DNA from 2 places in the Rhizobium sp. NZLR11 genome. Region 1 is predicted to be linked to the other one. Evidence: predicted binding sites of a transcription regulator. Region 1 holds the regulator's gene; the other holds the start of a gene.
The links. The regulator PhoB, encoded in region 1, activates phosphate uptake and scavenging genes when phosphate is short. The targets are predictions, from matches to a motif close to TGTCATNNANCTGTCAT.
Positions count from the first base shown of each region.

Region 2: HJB83_RS17300 (DUF1045 domain-containing protein) is a predicted target of PhoB. The motif match lies at 1,908-1,924, and genes of this name have one in related genera.

Region 1 is NZ_JABDWD010000024.1:16,403-24,016, reverse strand. It holds gene apaG (Co2+/Mg2+ efflux protein ApaG) at 102-494, shown strand; gene HJB83_RS29045 (Hsp33 family molecular chaperone) at 641-1,633, opposite strand; gene argF (ornithine carbamoyltransferase) at 1,722-2,636, opposite strand; gene HJB83_RS29035 (aspartate aminotransferase family protein) at 2,674-3,873, opposite strand; gene HJB83_RS29030 (GcrA family cell cycle regulator) at 4,297-4,830, shown strand; gene phoB (phosphate regulon transcriptional regulator PhoB) at 5,008-5,691, opposite strand; gene phoU (phosphate signaling complex protein PhoU) at 5,824-6,537, opposite strand; gene pstB (phosphate ABC transporter ATP-binding protein PstB) at 6,582-7,397, opposite strand; gene pstA (phosphate ABC transporter permease PstA) at 7,413-7,614, opposite strand, start outside.
Region 2 is NZ_JABDWD010000009.1:79,411-87,024, forward strand. It holds gene mnmD (tRNA (5-methylaminomethyl-2-thiouridine)(34)-methyltransferase MnmD) at 1-708, opposite strand, end outside; gene HJB83_RS17295 (FAD-binding oxidoreductase) at 707-1,885, shown strand; gene HJB83_RS17300 (DUF1045 domain-containing protein) at 2,000-2,707, shown strand; gene puuE (allantoinase PuuE) at 2,823-3,746, shown strand; gene uraD (2-oxo-4-hydroxy-4-carboxy-5-ureidoimidazoline decarboxylase) at 3,746-4,246, shown strand; gene HJB83_RS17315 (DUF86 domain-containing protein) at 4,243-4,605, shown strand; gene HJB83_RS17320 (ureidoglycolate lyase) at 4,610-5,110, shown strand; gene uraH (hydroxyisourate hydrolase) at 5,107-5,463, shown strand; gene HJB83_RS17330 (metallophosphoesterase) at 5,466-6,206, shown strand; partial or broken gene HJB83_RS17335 (flotillin domain-containing protein) at 6,228-6,587, opposite strand; gene HJB83_RS17340 (CDP-alcohol phosphatidyltransferase family protein) at 7,101-7,614, opposite strand, start outside.

The sequences.
Region 1 (7,614 bases):
ACTTCGATCACGACCGTTTTAGTGACGATCAACGTTCCGTTTCTTGACGGGCAGGGCCTCTTATAAGATACGGGTAACATATCTTGACTAAGGTGCAAGGCATGTATCGCGCCCTCACAAAAGATATCGAAGTCGTCGTCGAACCATTCTATCTGGAGGAGCAATCCGATCCGGACGACGATCGCTATGTCTGGGGCTATCGGATTGTCATCAGCAACAATTCCGGCATCGCCGTTCGCCTGGTCAATCGCTATTGGAATATCACCGACCAGAATGGACAGGTGGACGAGGTCACCGGTCCGGGCGTCGTCGGCGAACAGCCGCGGCTCAGCCCCGGCGACACCTACGAATATTCCTCCGGCTGCCCACTCGACACCCCCTCCGGGCTGATGTTCGGCCATTACCAGATGGAAACGGACGAAGGCGACACCTTCGATGTCGACATTCCCGCCTTCTCGCTGGATTCACCGGGGTTGTTGCGCGTGCTCAACTGACAGGCCGGCCCGAAATCATTTTGCCCGCTTGATAGATTGCCGACACCGGCCCCTCATCCGCCTGCCGGCATCGACCGGGGTCGAGACCGGTGGCTCGACCCCGGCAAGGGTTAGGGTGAGGGGCAGATATCAGGGGCCAACCGAGCCTATTCGGCCGGCTGAAGTTCGACCGGCTCGAAGCGATAGGTGGTCGAGCAGAATTCGCAGGTGACAGCGATCTCGCCATCTTCCTGGCTGGCCTCGATCTCCTCGGCAGAGAAGCCCTTCAGCACGCCCTTGATCTTGTCACGCGAACAGCTGCAGCGATCGAAGACGGCGCGCGGTTCGTAGACGCGCACGCCGCGCTCGTGGAACAGGCGGAACAGCAGCCGCTCGGTGCCAACCAGCGGATCGGTGAGTTCATCCGCATCGATGGTCTCGACCAGCGAACGCGCTTCGGCCCAGGAATCGTCCTCGCTATGCGGGCGGCTGCCGGTGTCGCCGTCGCCGCCGTGGAGATCCGGTTGACGCATGCGCTCCGGCGCTTCCGGCAGGAACTGGGCGACAAGGCCACCTGCCCGCCAGCGATGGCGTGGCTGGCCTTCATCGTCGCGATCGAAGAGTTCGGCCGCGGCCAGACGCACGCGCGTCGGGATCTGCTCCGACTGGCGGAAGTAGACGCCGGCAATGTCCTCGAGCGTGGTGCCGTCGAGCGCGACAATACCTTGGTAGGGCTGGCCGAACTTGCCCTGGTCGATGGTGAAGGCAAGCACGCCGTGGCCGAGCAATTGCTCCGGCTCGGTTTCGCCAGCTTCAATGGCCTTGTCGAGCAGCGCCTGGTCGAAACGGGCATAGGCACGGACATTTTCCGGCGTCGAAAAATCGGCAACGAGAAGATCGACCGGGCCGTCGCCCTTGGTCTGCACGGTGAACTTGCCGTCAAACTTCAGCGAGGTGCCGAGCAGCACCGTCAGCACGACGACTTCGGCGAGCAGCCGGGCGACAGGGGCCGGATAATGATGGCGCTCGAGGATCGCGTCGAGCATCGGGCCGAGCTGGACGGCGCGGCCGCGCACATCCAGCCCGTCCACCTGAAAGGGGACGACATGGTCATCGCCGGCGAAATCGAACTGGCCGAGGGCGGCTGCAGCTTCTGCCATGGATTCACTCCTAGTTTTCAAGCGAAAGGACAGGGTGCTCTTCGCTCGCGCGGCCACGCGTTTTTCGCACGCGGCGTCCGATTATGGTTCAGATCGCGCCCAGGCACCAAGCAAGAATCGACTTCTGCGCATGAAGACGGTTTTCCGCTTCATCGAAGACCACGGATTGCGGACCATCGATCACGTCGTCCGTCACTTCCTCACCGCGATGAGCGGGCAGGCAATGCATGAACAATGCATCATTGCCGGCCTTCGCCATCAAGGCCGCGTTGACCTGGTAAGGCTGAAAGACATTGTGACCCCGGGCCCGATGTTCCTGATTCATGGAGACCCAGGTATCGGTCACCACGCAATCGACGCCTTCGACCGCACGGTCGGCATCATGGCAGAGCATGATTTCGGCGCCCTCATTGCGGGCCCAGTTCAGATAGTGATCCTTAGGCTCCGAGCCAAGGGGCACCGCCATGTTCATGCGATAGCCGAAGCGGGCGGCGCCTTCGACCAGCGAATGCAGCACATTGTTGCCGTCGCCGGTCCAGGCGATGGTCTTTCCCTTGATCGGGCCGCGATGCTCTTCGAAGGTCATGATATCGGCCATGATCTGGCAGGGATGGGTGTCATCCGTCAGCGCGTTGATCACAGGCACGGTCGCATGTTCGGCAAGCTCCACCAGGCGCGAATGCTCGGTAGTGCGGATCATGATCGCATCGACATAACGCGACAGAACCTTGGCGGTGTCGCCGATCGTCTCGGCGCGGCCGAGCTGCATCTCGGTGCCGGACAGGAACAGCGTTTCGCCGCCGAGCTGGCGCATGCCGACATCGAAGGAGACGCGGGTGCGCGTCGACGGCTTCTCGAAGATCATCGCCAGCATCTTGCCGGCGAGCGGCTTGTCGCCCGTGCCGGCCTTGAAGGCCTGCTTGCGGGCGAGCGCATCGTTCATGATGGTTCTGAGATCGGCTGAGGTGACCGCGGAAAGATCGAGGAAATGTTTGGGAGCCATGTTCTTACCTGTGCTGCGCCCGAAGGCGGCAATCTCTTCAAGCCGTTTTCTTGACCTTCGCGGCGCGAATGCTCTCGGCGGCGCGCTCGATGCGGTCAAGGCCCTCTCGGGCTTCCTCGGCGGTGACGACGAGGGGCGGAAGAAGGCGGATGACGTTATCGCCGGCGGGTATGCCGAGCAGATGGGCGGCGCGGATCGCCTGCAGCAATTCGGCCGAGGGAATAGCAGCCTTGATGCCGAGCAACAGCCCCTCGCCTCTGATATCCTCGATCACATCGGGATAGCGATCCTTCAGCGAGGCGAGGCCCTGGCGGAAGACGAGTGCTACGTCGCGCACCTGCTGGAGGAAGCCATCGGCGAGGATGATGTCGAGCACGGCGCTGCCGACGGCCATGGCGAGCGGATTGCCGCCATAGGTCGAGCCATGCGTGCCGGCCTTCATGCCGGAGGCGGCCTCTGAAGTAGCAAGGCAGGCGCCGAGCGGGAAACCACCGCCGATGCCCTTGGCAACCGCCATGATGTCGGGCGTGACGCCCGACCATTCATGGGCAAAGAACCTGCCGGTGCGGCCAACGCCGGTCTGGACCTCGTCGAGGATCAACAGCAGGCCGTTTTCGTCGCAAATCTGGCGAAGCGCCTTCATGAATTCGGGGGTGGCAGGACGCACGCCGCCCTCGCCCTGCACCGGCTCGATGAGGATTGCCGCCGTCGCATCGGTGATCGCGGCGCGGACCGCTTCGATGTCGCCGAACGCCACCTGATCGAAACCCGGCGCCTTGGGGCCGAAGCCTTCGAGATATTTCTCCTGGCCACCGGCGGCGATTGTCGCGAGCGTCCGCCCATGGAAGGCGCCCTCGAAGGTGATGATATGGAAGCGCTCGGGATGGCCGTTGGAAAACTGATAACGGCGCGCCGTCTTGATCGCGCATTCGAGCGCTTCAGCACCCGAATTGGTGAAGAACACCTTGTCGGCGAAGGTGGCGTCGGTCAGCCGTTTGGCCAAACGCTCCTGGCCGGGGATCTCATAGATGTTGGAGAGGTGCCAGACCTTGTCGGCCTGCTCCTTCAGCGCGCCGACCACATGCGGATTGCCGTGGCCGACCGAGGTGACGGCAACACCGGCGCCGAAATCGAGATAACGTTCGCCGCTTTCGGTGATCAGCCACACGCCCTCGCCTCGCTCGAACCGCAGCGGGGCACGAGAGTAGGTGTCATAAAGCGGCGCGGCTTCAGCCATGGCGCGGTCTCCCGATCAGAGTTATCAAGCAACGGACTCCGGCTAAGAAAACCAGGCCCGAAAAATTAAAAATGCCGCCTTGCGGCGGCCAGCGGTACTATTTCCTTTTCGCGCTGCAATGTCAACAAAACTGCGCCCTTAGCGCATGCAGCAAGGTTGTACAGCGGTGTTTTCGACCTTCAACAGGCTTTATTGCAGAAATGACACGCTGGGGCAGCAAGTTGGGGAAAACTCCGAATTCGATTCATCCGGATTCATGCGACTCTTGTCACGGAGTCACGCTCACACTAGGTTAAAGTTCAATTACTAGACTGCATGCGGCGGAACTAGTCACCAAAATTGATCAAGCGTTTCTTGTTTCGGAGCTTCCGAGGCAACGGTGAGGGATTCTGCCATCACCAACGCAGAAGGTGGAGACAGGGCATGAACTGGACAGACGAGCGGGTCGAGAAACTCAAGAAGCTTTGGGCCGAAGGACTGAGCGCCAGCCAGATCGCGGCGCAACTTGGCGGTGTCAGCAGAAACGCTGTAATCGGCAAGGTGCACCGCCTGAGCCTTCCGGGCCGCGCCAAGGCCGGCGGCACGGCCGCCACGGCCCGAACGCCGAAACGCAATACATCGGCGCCGCGCGCGCCGAACTTCGCCTCTCGGATCACCACCCGCACCGTTACCCGCCAGCAGGGCGCAACGATGCTGAAGGAAGAGATCGAGATCGAAACGGTCGAGGAAATGGAATACGTGCCGAAAGGCAACGTGGTCGTGCCGATCTCCCGCCGCCTCGGCCTGACGGAACTGACCGAACGCACTTGCAAGTGGCCGGTCGGCGATCCGCTGAAGGATGACTTCCACTTCTGCGGCTGCGAGTCCCCCGACAATTCACCCTATTGCGGCTATCACCAGAAACTCGCCTACCAGCCCGTCAACGAACGCCGCCGGGCGGCAGCGCGGGCGAGCTGAACGGGTGACATTGTCGACATGCAAAAACGGGCTGGAAGGCCCGTTTTTTTATGTGAGTACGTTGGGTGTGGCTGCCCCTCATCCGCCTGCCGGCACCGACCGGGGTCGAGACGAGTGGCTCGACCCCGGTCGGGTTAGGGTGAGGGGCAGAGCTTGCTCGACTTTATCGGAAACCCCTCAGGCTTCCATCGAATAGCCGGCGCCGCGGACGGTGCGGATGACGTCTTGCATGTTGGAGAAGTTCAGCGCCTTGCGCAGGCGGCCGACATGGACGTCGACGGTGCGTTCGTCGACATAGATATCGTGGCCCCAGACGCCGTCGAGAAGCTGCGAGCGGGAGAAGACCCGGCTCGGCGACGACATCAGGAATTCCAGCAGGCGGAATTCGGTGGGGCCGAGGCGGACTTCGCGGCTTTTGCGATGGACGCGATGGGTTTCGCGGTCGAGTTCGATATCGCCGCATTTCAGCACCGTCGACAGCACCTCGGGACGGGCGCGGCGTAGCATCGCCTTGACGCGGGCAACGAGCTCCGGGGTCGAGAACGGCTTGACGACGTAATCGTCGGCCCCGGTCGACAGTCCGCGGACGCGCTCGCTCTCTTCGCCGCGCGCCGTCAGCATGATGATCGGCAGACGTTCGGTTTCCGGCCGCATGCGCAGGCGCCGGCAGAGTTCGATGCCGGAGACGCCGGGCAGCATCCAATCGAGGATGAGCAGGTCGGGCGTGCGCTCCTGAAGCCTGATTTCGGCTTCGTCGCCACGAAGGATAGTATCGACCTCGAAGCCTTCCGCTTCGAGATTGTAGCGAAGAAGCACGCTCAAGGCTTCCTCGTCTTCAACAACTGCAACTCTCGGGATCATGCCTGTCGGTCTCCTCGCGCATGTTCCTTAAACCGGGGTGATTTAAGCAATGCATCCTGCGCAAATTCAGAAAGGTGGCTGCGACCTCTTTGCGCGCCCGGATGGGCGCGCACGCAACGGCTAGTATGGGCTTTATTCCGTGACCGCGCCGACGGTGTTGGCGCTGTCGTCTTTCGGACGGTCACCTTCCGGCTGTGCGCCGGTCGCCATGTAGTAGATCGTCTCGGCGATGTTGGTGGCGTGGTCGCCGATGCGCTCGATGTTCTTGGCGCAGAAGAGCAGATGCGTGCAGCTGGTGATGTTGCGCGGATCTTCCATCATGTAGGTCAGCAGCTCGCGGAACAGCGAGGTGTACATCGCGTCGATCTCGTTGTCGCGTTCACGGATCGCATTGGCCTTGTCGGCGGAGCGCGTCGTGTAGACGTCGAGCACTTCCTTGAGCTGGACGAGCGCCAGCTCGGACAGATGCTCGAGACCGCGGGCGAGCTTGCGCGGAACGCCGGTGCTCTGCACGGCGATGACGCGCTTGGCGGTGTTCTTGCCGAGGTCGCCGACGCGTTCGAGATCGGCGGCGATGCGGATCGAACCCATGATTTCGCGCAGGTCCGAGGCCATCGGTTGACGGCGGGCGATGGTAACGATCGCCTTGTCGCCGATTTCTCGCTCGGCGTGATCGAGGATCACATCGTCGGAGATGACCTTCTGCGCCAGCGCGGTATCGCCGTTGACGAGCGCCCGGACGGCCTCGCTGACCATCTGCTCGGCCAGGCCGCCCATTTCGGAAATCCGCCTGGACAGGAACTTCAGATCATCATCATAGGCAGAAAAAATATGTGTCGATGCCATGGGGCTTTATCCTCGAATAACGGGAAGGCTTGGTGTCGCCAAAATCAACCGAAGCGACCCATGATGTAGTCCTGGGTGCGCGGATCGTCGGGATTGGTGAACATCTTGTCGGTGTCGTTCTCCTCGACGAGATTGCCGAGGTGGAACATGGCGGTGCGCTGCGAGACGCGCGCGGCCTGCTGCATGGAGTGGGTGACGATGACGATCGTGTAGTTCTCGCGCAGTTCGTGGATCAGTTCCTCGACCTTGGCGGTGGCGATCGGGTCGAGCGCCGAGCAGGGCTCGTCCATCAGGATGACTTCAGGGCTGACGGCGACGGCGCGGGCAATGCAGAGGCGCTGCTGCTGACCGCCGGACAGGCCGGTGCCGGATTCATGCACGCGGTCCTTGACCTCGTTCCAGAGGCCGGCACGCTGCAGGCTGGTCTCGACGATCTGGTCGAGATCGGCCTTCGACTTGGCAAGGCCATGGATGCGCGGGCCGTAGGAGACGTTTTCATAGATCGTCTTCGGGAACGGGTTCGGCTTCTGGAAGACCATGCCGACGCGGGCGCGAAGTTCGACGACGTCGATATCGGGATCATAGATATCGTCGGTATCAAGCGTGATCTTGCCGGTGACCCGGCAGCCGTCGATCGTGTCGTTCATGCGGTTTAGGCTCCGCAGGAAGGTCGACTTGCCGCAGCCGGACGGGCCGATCAGCGCGGTTACGGTGTTTTCGCGGATGTTCAGGTTCACATCGAAAAGCGCGCGCTTCTCGCCATAGTAAACCGAGACATCCTTGCCGATCATCTTATAAGGGACGTTGCTCATCTTCTGATCCAGCGCTTTTTCAACTGCAGCTTCCGTCAACATGTTCATGATGTGTAACTCCGTTTACCAGCGGCGCTCGAAGCGACGACGCAAGAGGATGGCGCCCATGTTCATGACGATCAGGAACAGGAGCAGGACGATGATGGCACCCGAAGTCCGCTCGACGAAGGCACGTTCGGCCTCGTTGGCCCACATATAGACCTGCACGGGCAGAGCCGTCGAGGGATCGAGCGGCGTCGTCGGCGCGTTGGCGACGAAGGCGACC
Region 2 (7,614 bases), on a different contig from region 1:
GCCGCAGAGCATTTCGCGTTTGCCGGCGAAGCCCTGGCGGCGCTCGACGGTAAAGCCCGCCGCGATGAGGTTGCGGCGTACGAAACCGGCCGCGGCATAGGTGGCGAAAGTGCCGCCGGGCGCGGTTTTTTCGTTGACGCGGCGCATCAGTTCTTCCGACCACATATCGCCGTTGCGCGAAGGGGCGAAGCCGTCGAGATACCAGGCGTCGAAGCCGGGCTTTGCGGCTGCGACGCCGTCGAGTGCTGCGCCGCAGACGACGCTGAGCCTCATCTGGTCGTCGAGGTCGAGCGAGACGGTATCGGCAGGCGTTGGCGGCCAGGCCGCCGTCAGCGCCTCGCGTTCGGCATCGATCTCCGGCCAGTGGGAGAGCGCACGGCTGATTTCTTCGCCGCGCATCGGGTGGAGCTCGAAGGAGATGAAATGCAGCTGCTGGCCGGGCACGCTGTACAGCTTCCATCGCCGCCAGGTCTCGGCGAAGTTCAGGCCGGTGCCGAAGCCGAGTTCGCCGATCACGAATTCCTGCCGCCCGTTCCAACGCTCCGGCAGGCCGTTGCCGGCGAGAAAGACATGGCCGCATTCCAGCCGCCCATCGGTCTGGCAATAAAAATGGTCGCCAAAGGCGAGGGAATAGGGCATATCGCCGTCGCGCCATTCGAGCGGCTGCGGCGCGCCCGCGCCAATCTGATCGGGGTTCACGTCTGTCATGGAAAAAGCCGATAATCCTCAGCCGGTCTCAGGTCAATCGTCCTGCGAATTGCTGATCGTCGGCGGCGGCATCATGGGTCTCTGGGCGGCCGTCCATGCCGAGCGCCGTGGTGTCGCTACCCTTATCGTCGACGCCGGCAAATTGGGTGGAGGTGCGAGCGGCGGCCTGCTCGGCGCGCTGATGCCGCATATGCCGGATCGGTGGTCTGAGAAAAAGCAGTTCCAGTTCGATGCGCTGGTCTCGCTCGAAGCCGAGATCGCCATGCTGGAAGCCGAAACCGGGCTTTCGGCCGGTTACCGCCGTTCCGGGCGGCTGATCCCGCTGCCGAAGCCGCATCTCAACAAGATAGCGCGCGCTCACTCCGAGGATGCCGAGCGCCACTGGTGCGCAGGCGAGCGCCGCTTCCATTGGCACGTGCTCGACAGCCCGCCGGTCGACGGCTGGATCGAGGCATCCGCCGGCGAGAGCGGTTTCGTGCATGATACGCTCGCCGCCCGCGTTGCGCCCCGCTCACTGACTGCGGGGCTCATTGCCTTCTTGCGACAGGCAAAACATGTGCGGATCATGGAACACGCGGCGGTGACCGGTGTCGATCCCGACTGCGGCACGGCCGACATAGGGGGCGAAACCATCACTTTCAGCGACTGCATCCTGGCCGCCGGTCACCAGTCTTTTCCGTTGCTGCAGGCGCTGACCGCCGGGCTGAAGCGACCGCTCGGTCAACCGGTCAAGGGGCAGGCGGCGCTGTTGAAAGCCGATCTCGACCCCGCGCTGCCGACGATCTTCCTCGACGGGCTCTATGTCGTCGCGCACGAGGGCGGGCATGTGGCGATCGGCAGCACCAGCGAAAACCGCTTCGACGATTCCACATCGACCGACGCTCAGCTCGATACGCTGATCGCCGCGGCGCGGGAGATCGTGCCGGCGCTGCGCGACGCCCCTATCGTCGAGCGCTGGGCGGGGCTTCGCCCGAAGGCGATCGACCGCGATCCGATGATCGGCCGCCACCCCGATCATCCGCGCCTGATCGCGCTGACCGGCGGCTTTAAGGTCAGCTTCGGCCTGGCCCACCGGCTGGCGGAAGCGGCGATATGTATCGCAGGCGATACGGATTGCGGATTTTTGCTGCCGGAAAGCTTCGCAATTTCAAGCCATATCGCGGCAGCTTCACGTTAAACGTGAATTCGACGCCGCTTCGTTTCGTTATTCTGTCATGCAAATCACCTATCTGCTTGCGCATCGACAGCGCCGGATTTGATCGGCGCTCAGTTCCTTGATGGAGGAAATTGCATGCGCTATGCCATTTGCTTCACGCCTCCGGCGAGCGACCCGCTGTCGCTTGTGGCTGCCAGTTGGCTTGGCCGAAACGTGTTTTCGGGCGATATGGTGGAGCCGCCGGCAGTTCGTGGCCTTGGCATTCACGAGATCGCCTTCCATACCGCCGTGCCGCGGCGCTATGGTTTTCACGGCGTTCTGAAGGCGCCGTTTCACCTGGGTCACAATATGTCCGAAGCGCAACTCCTGCGCGATCTGATGCGTTTTTCCGGGACCTTCGTCCCCTTCCAGATTCCGCGCATCGAAGTCGCACGGCTCGGCAATTTCTACAGCTTGCTGCCGAGCGCCCCCTGCGAGCGGATCCAGTATCTCGCTTCGGCGATCGTCCAGGAATTCGATCGTTTCCGCGCGCCGCTCAGCGAAGCCGAGATCGAGCGCAGCGATCCGGACGGGCTGTCGGCAGCGCAGTTTTCAAACCTGCATCGCTGGGGCAATCCTTATGTGATGGAAGAGTTCCGCTTTCATATGCCGGTGACAGGACCCGTCAACGCGATCGACATGGCGCGCATCGAGCCGGCCCTGCGGACGATTTTCGCGCCTGCCCTCAGTGACCCGGTGACGGTTTCAAACGTGGCGCTCATGATCGAGGAGGGCACGGGCGGTCCTTTCCGCGTTCATTCGCTGCACCCGATGGGCAAGGTCAGCGCGCGCAAGATCGCCTGAGCGTGCCGATGGGCTAAGCCATTGTACTGCAAAGGCAAAATCGGATTGAGCAGTTTCCTTCTCGACATTCCGGCTGCGGATGCTACCGTTCGCCGTCTTTTCAGAAGGTGATTTGATGGTATCCGAGACTTATCCGCGCAATCTCGTCGGCTACGGGCGACAGACGCCCGATCCGAAGTGGCCGGGCGAGGCGCGCGTCGCCGTGCAGTTCGTCATCAATTATGAGGAGGGCGGCGAAAGCTCGATCCTCGACGGCGATCCGGCTTCTGAAAATCTGCTGTCGGAGATCGTTGGCGCGGCCGCCTGGCCCGGACAGCGCAATCTCAACATGGAATCGATCTACGAATACGGTTCGCGCGCGGGCTTCTGGCGGCTCTGGCGGATGTTCACCGATCTCAAGGTGCAGGCGACCGTCTACGGCGTAACGCTAGCGATGGCGCGCAATCCTGAAGCGGTCGCTGCGATGAAGGATGCCGGCTGGGAGATCGCCAGCCACGGTTACCGCTGGCTGGAATACAAGGATTTTCCGGAAGATCTGGAGCGCAAGCACATCCTCGAAGCGGTGCGCCTGCACGCCGAGCTTACCGGCGAGCGGCCATACGGCATGTATCAGGGCAAGCCTTCCGACAAGACGCTTCGGCTGGTGCAGGAGGAGGGCGGCTTCCTCTATTCCTCCGATTCCTATGCCGACGATCTGCCTTACTGGGTGAAGGGCGTCGATGGGAAACCCTTCCTGATCATCCCCTATACGCTCGAAACCAACGACATGCGCTTTGCCACACCGCAGGGCTTCAATACCGGCGATCAGTTCTTCACCTATCTGAAGGATGCCTTCGATACGCTCTATGAGGAAGGCAAGGCGGGCAGCCCGAAGATGATGTCGGTCGGCCTGCATTGCCGCCTCGTCGGGCGCCCGGGCCGGGCGGCGGCGCTGAAGCGCTTCATCGAATATGTGCTGAAGCATGACAAGGTCTGGATTCCGCGCCGCATCGAGATTGCCGAGCACTGGCACAAGCACCATCAGCCGGACGCGATCTGATGCTGTCGCGCGAGGATTTCGTTTCCCGCTTCGGCGGCGTCTTCGAACATTCGCCTTTCATCGCCGAGCGCGCCTATGACGCCGGCAGCGTGAACGAGCCTCTGACGGCGGCCGGCGTACATGCGGCGCTTGCCGCCGTCTTCCGCGCGGCAAGCCGACAGGAGCGTCTGGGCGTGCTCAGCGCCCACCCCGACCTTGCCGGGCGCCTCGCCATATCGGGTGAACTTACCGAAGACAGCCGCAAGGAGCAGTCCGGCGCCGGTCTCGACCGCCTGAGCCCTGCCGAGCACGCCCGCTTCACAGAACTCAATTCGGCCTATGTCGAAAAATATGGCTTTCCCTTCATCATCGCCGTCAAGGGGCTCGGCAAGGAGGATATCCTGGAAGCTTTCGAAACACGGATCGGCAACGGCCGGGACGAGGAGTTTTCGACCGCGACGGCACAGGTCGAAAAGATCGCGCTGCTGCGTCTGACATCGATGTTGCCGGAGGCTGAATGAAGGAGAGGCGCGCTATCGACTATCTCAATGACATGCAAAAGGCGGCATCCCAAGCGTTGTCCTTCATCGGCGGAATGGATGAGGCGGCTTTCGCCGAGGACCAGCTTACCTTCAAGGCCGTTGCCTTTTGCCACTTCACCATCGGTGCTGCGGCATCCCGTCTGCTGGTGTCCCATCCGGAATTTGCCACCGAGCATCCCAATCTGCCGTGGACCAGGATCTGCGGCACCGGTAATCGCATCCTCGACGACGTCTTCGATCTCGATCCCTCCGAAATCTGGGAGGCGACGTATCGGACGCTGCCGGAGCTGCTTCGGGAGATCGATGCCGTCCGATACTGGCATGCCCAAGGCGAGTGACGCGATGTCTCGGTTTCTCGACATTCGTCCTCTCACCAACTCCGCCTTCGCTCTCTTCGGTGAGGTGATCGAAGCCGATCCGGCCGCGATGCGGCTCATCAATGGCGGCACGACGGAGCGTTTCCATGCGCTGGCCGCGGCGCAAGCGACGGGCGAAGGCGCACGCGTCATCATCAATCTCTTTCGCGGCCAGCCGCGCAGCTTTCCCTATGACATCGACATGATGGAGCGCCATCCCTTCGGCAGCCAGAGCTTCTCGCCAGTCTCCGGCCGTCCCTTCCTCGTCGTCGTCTCCGAGGACGAGGGCGGACGCCCGGGCAGACCGCAAGTGTTTTGCGCGCGCGGGGACCAGGGAGTGAACTACCGCCAAAATGTCTGGCATCATCCGCTGATGGCGCTTGGCCAAGTCTCCGATTTCCTGGTCGTCGACCGCGACGGGCCGGGCAACAATCTGGAAGAGTTCTTCTTCGAAACCCCCTACATCATCAAAGAGCCAGCCCCATGACCGGACTGACCACCCATGTTCTCGACACCGCCCTCGGCAAGCCGGCCGAACGCCTTAGGATCGATCTTTTCCAGCTCGACGGCGAGATCCGCAGGCATCTGAAGACGGTCGAGACCAATGCCGACGGCCGAGTCGACGGCGGTCCCATCCTCGCTGGCGAACATTTCCGAGCCGGCACCTATGAACTGGTCTTCCACGCCGGCGATTATCTGAGGGCCAGCGGCACGCCGCTGCCGCATCCGTCCTTTCTCGATCTGGTGCCGATCCGCTTCGGCATTGCCGATGTCACGGCGCATTATCATGTGCCACTGCTGATTTCGCCCTACGGCTATTCCACCTATCGAGGGAGTTAGAAATGCGTTTTGCCGCGATCGCCGACATTCACGGCAACCATCTGGCGCTTGAAGCCGTGCTTACGGATATTCGCGCTGAGGGCATCGAGGACATCGTCAATCTCGGCGATTTCTTCAGCGGGCCGCTGGAAGCCGGTCGGACCGCTGATTTGCTGATGCCGCTTGGCCTGACCTCGGTTCGCGGCAATCACGATCGCTATCTGATCGAGCAGGATCCGGCCTCCATGCATGCCTCGGATGCTTCAGCCCATCGGCAATTGACGTCGTCCCATCTCGACTGGATTCGCAGCCTGCCGTTCAACACCGTCTATCGCGGCGAGGTGTATCTCTGCCATGCGACGCCGAAGGACGATAATCTCTATTGGCTGGAATCGGTCTCGGCGGATGGCGTCGTCTTCCTGAAGCCGATCGAAGCGATCGAGGCGCTGGCCGAGGGCATAGACCTGCCGCTGATCCTCTGCGGCCACAGCCACCTTCCCCGCGCCGTCCGTCTCTCCGACGGCCGCCTGATCGTTAATCCCGGCAGCGTCGGCTGCCCCGCCTATGACGACGACCGGCCCTATTACCACAAGATCGAAGCCGGCCATCCGCTGGCCGGCTATGCCATTCTGGAAAAGACGGCGGCGGGATGGACGTGGCAGTTCAGGAATGTCGCCTACGACCATATGGCGATGTCGGCACTGGCCGCCGAAAGGGGCCGTGGCGACTGGGAGAGCGCGCTGGCGGCGGGTTGGGTGAGATAGCCCAGACCCGCCTGCACGCGATCATTCCTTCTTCGGCGCCGCAGGGGCGATCGTCTTTGCCGGGGCTGCGGCCGCTGCCGGCGCTACCGGAGGCGCGGCCGGTATTGCCGGCTTTACCGGAGCCGGAACCAGCTTTGCCGGTTTCGCGCCATCGAGATTTCCAAGGAGGGATGAGATGGCGTTGTCGCCGTCGAAGCCGGCCTCTTTCAGCAATTTGTCGAGGATCGGCTTGTTTGCCTGATAGGAGAGGAGCTGGCCGGCCAAGCCTTCGCCGAGGCCGATGCCGCTTTCGCCGTTCGCGCCCCCGCGGCCCAGCATGCCGCCGGTGTCGAAGATCCTGATGTCAGAGATTTTCTCGATCGGCTTGACCGCCTCGGCGAGCTCGATCAGGATGTCGATCATCCTGCGATAGGCGACTATCGTGTCATCGAGCGCCGCCCATCACGCCGAAAATCTGCACAGCGAGGCCGCGCGCCCTAATCGTGTTGAACCCAGGTTCGATTGGCCGCGCCTATTTCGAGGAAATCGCGAAGGCTGTGAGCGGTCCTGGCGAGCCTGATCCGGCGCGGCTTACAGAGATCATGCTGCGGCACGGCCTGATTCCCGCCTGAAAAGACTCGGCCGCCGCCCGGCTGACAAGTTCCGGGCCTCCCATCCCAATGGAACCGGCGCGGGCCGTCTTAGGCGTGTGCGCAAAGCGGACCCGCCGCCGCTCGCGGTCGAGAGCCGCCGACGGCTTTCTGAAGCTACTGGACCCGCAGCCTGAAGTGGGCAGATGAGCACTAATCATGGGGAGCGGTATAAGCTTAACATACCGTTAGGAGGACGGAGGCAGCGTCGATTGTCGGATCACATTTGCCGATGGAAGCATAGGCGACAGATCGGCTCCGCTCCCTATCGGGCGGCCGTGTGCGCCTCGCGAATACCGGCGTTGATACGGTTGATGATGGTCCATATGAGAAGTAGAGCCACCACCGCCCAAAGCCACGAAGTCCATGCTGCAAACGTACCACCAACCGCGACAAAGGTGCCGAGCGCGCCAAAAAGCACCGCGCGGTCGCTCTTGCCCAGCGGCCCGTCGTAACGCCGGTTTGCCCCGACCGTTTGACCCAGAACGCCGGTAAATTCCGTCAGCGCCGAGAGGAATATGACGGCCATCGCCGGCACCAAGCCGTTCGGATCGATGAGCGCAAACGGCAAATACAAGGCGGTATCCGACACGACATCACCGATCTCGTTCAGATACGCGCCTAAAATGCTCTTCTGCCCATGTTCGCGCGCGAGCATGCCGTCGATGGCGTTGAGGCCCATGCGCAGGAGAAACCATACGGGCACCACCAGGAACCAATGCGGAAGCGGAACAACGCTCAGAAAAACGCCCAATGCAACCGAGACGGCGGCGGCAACT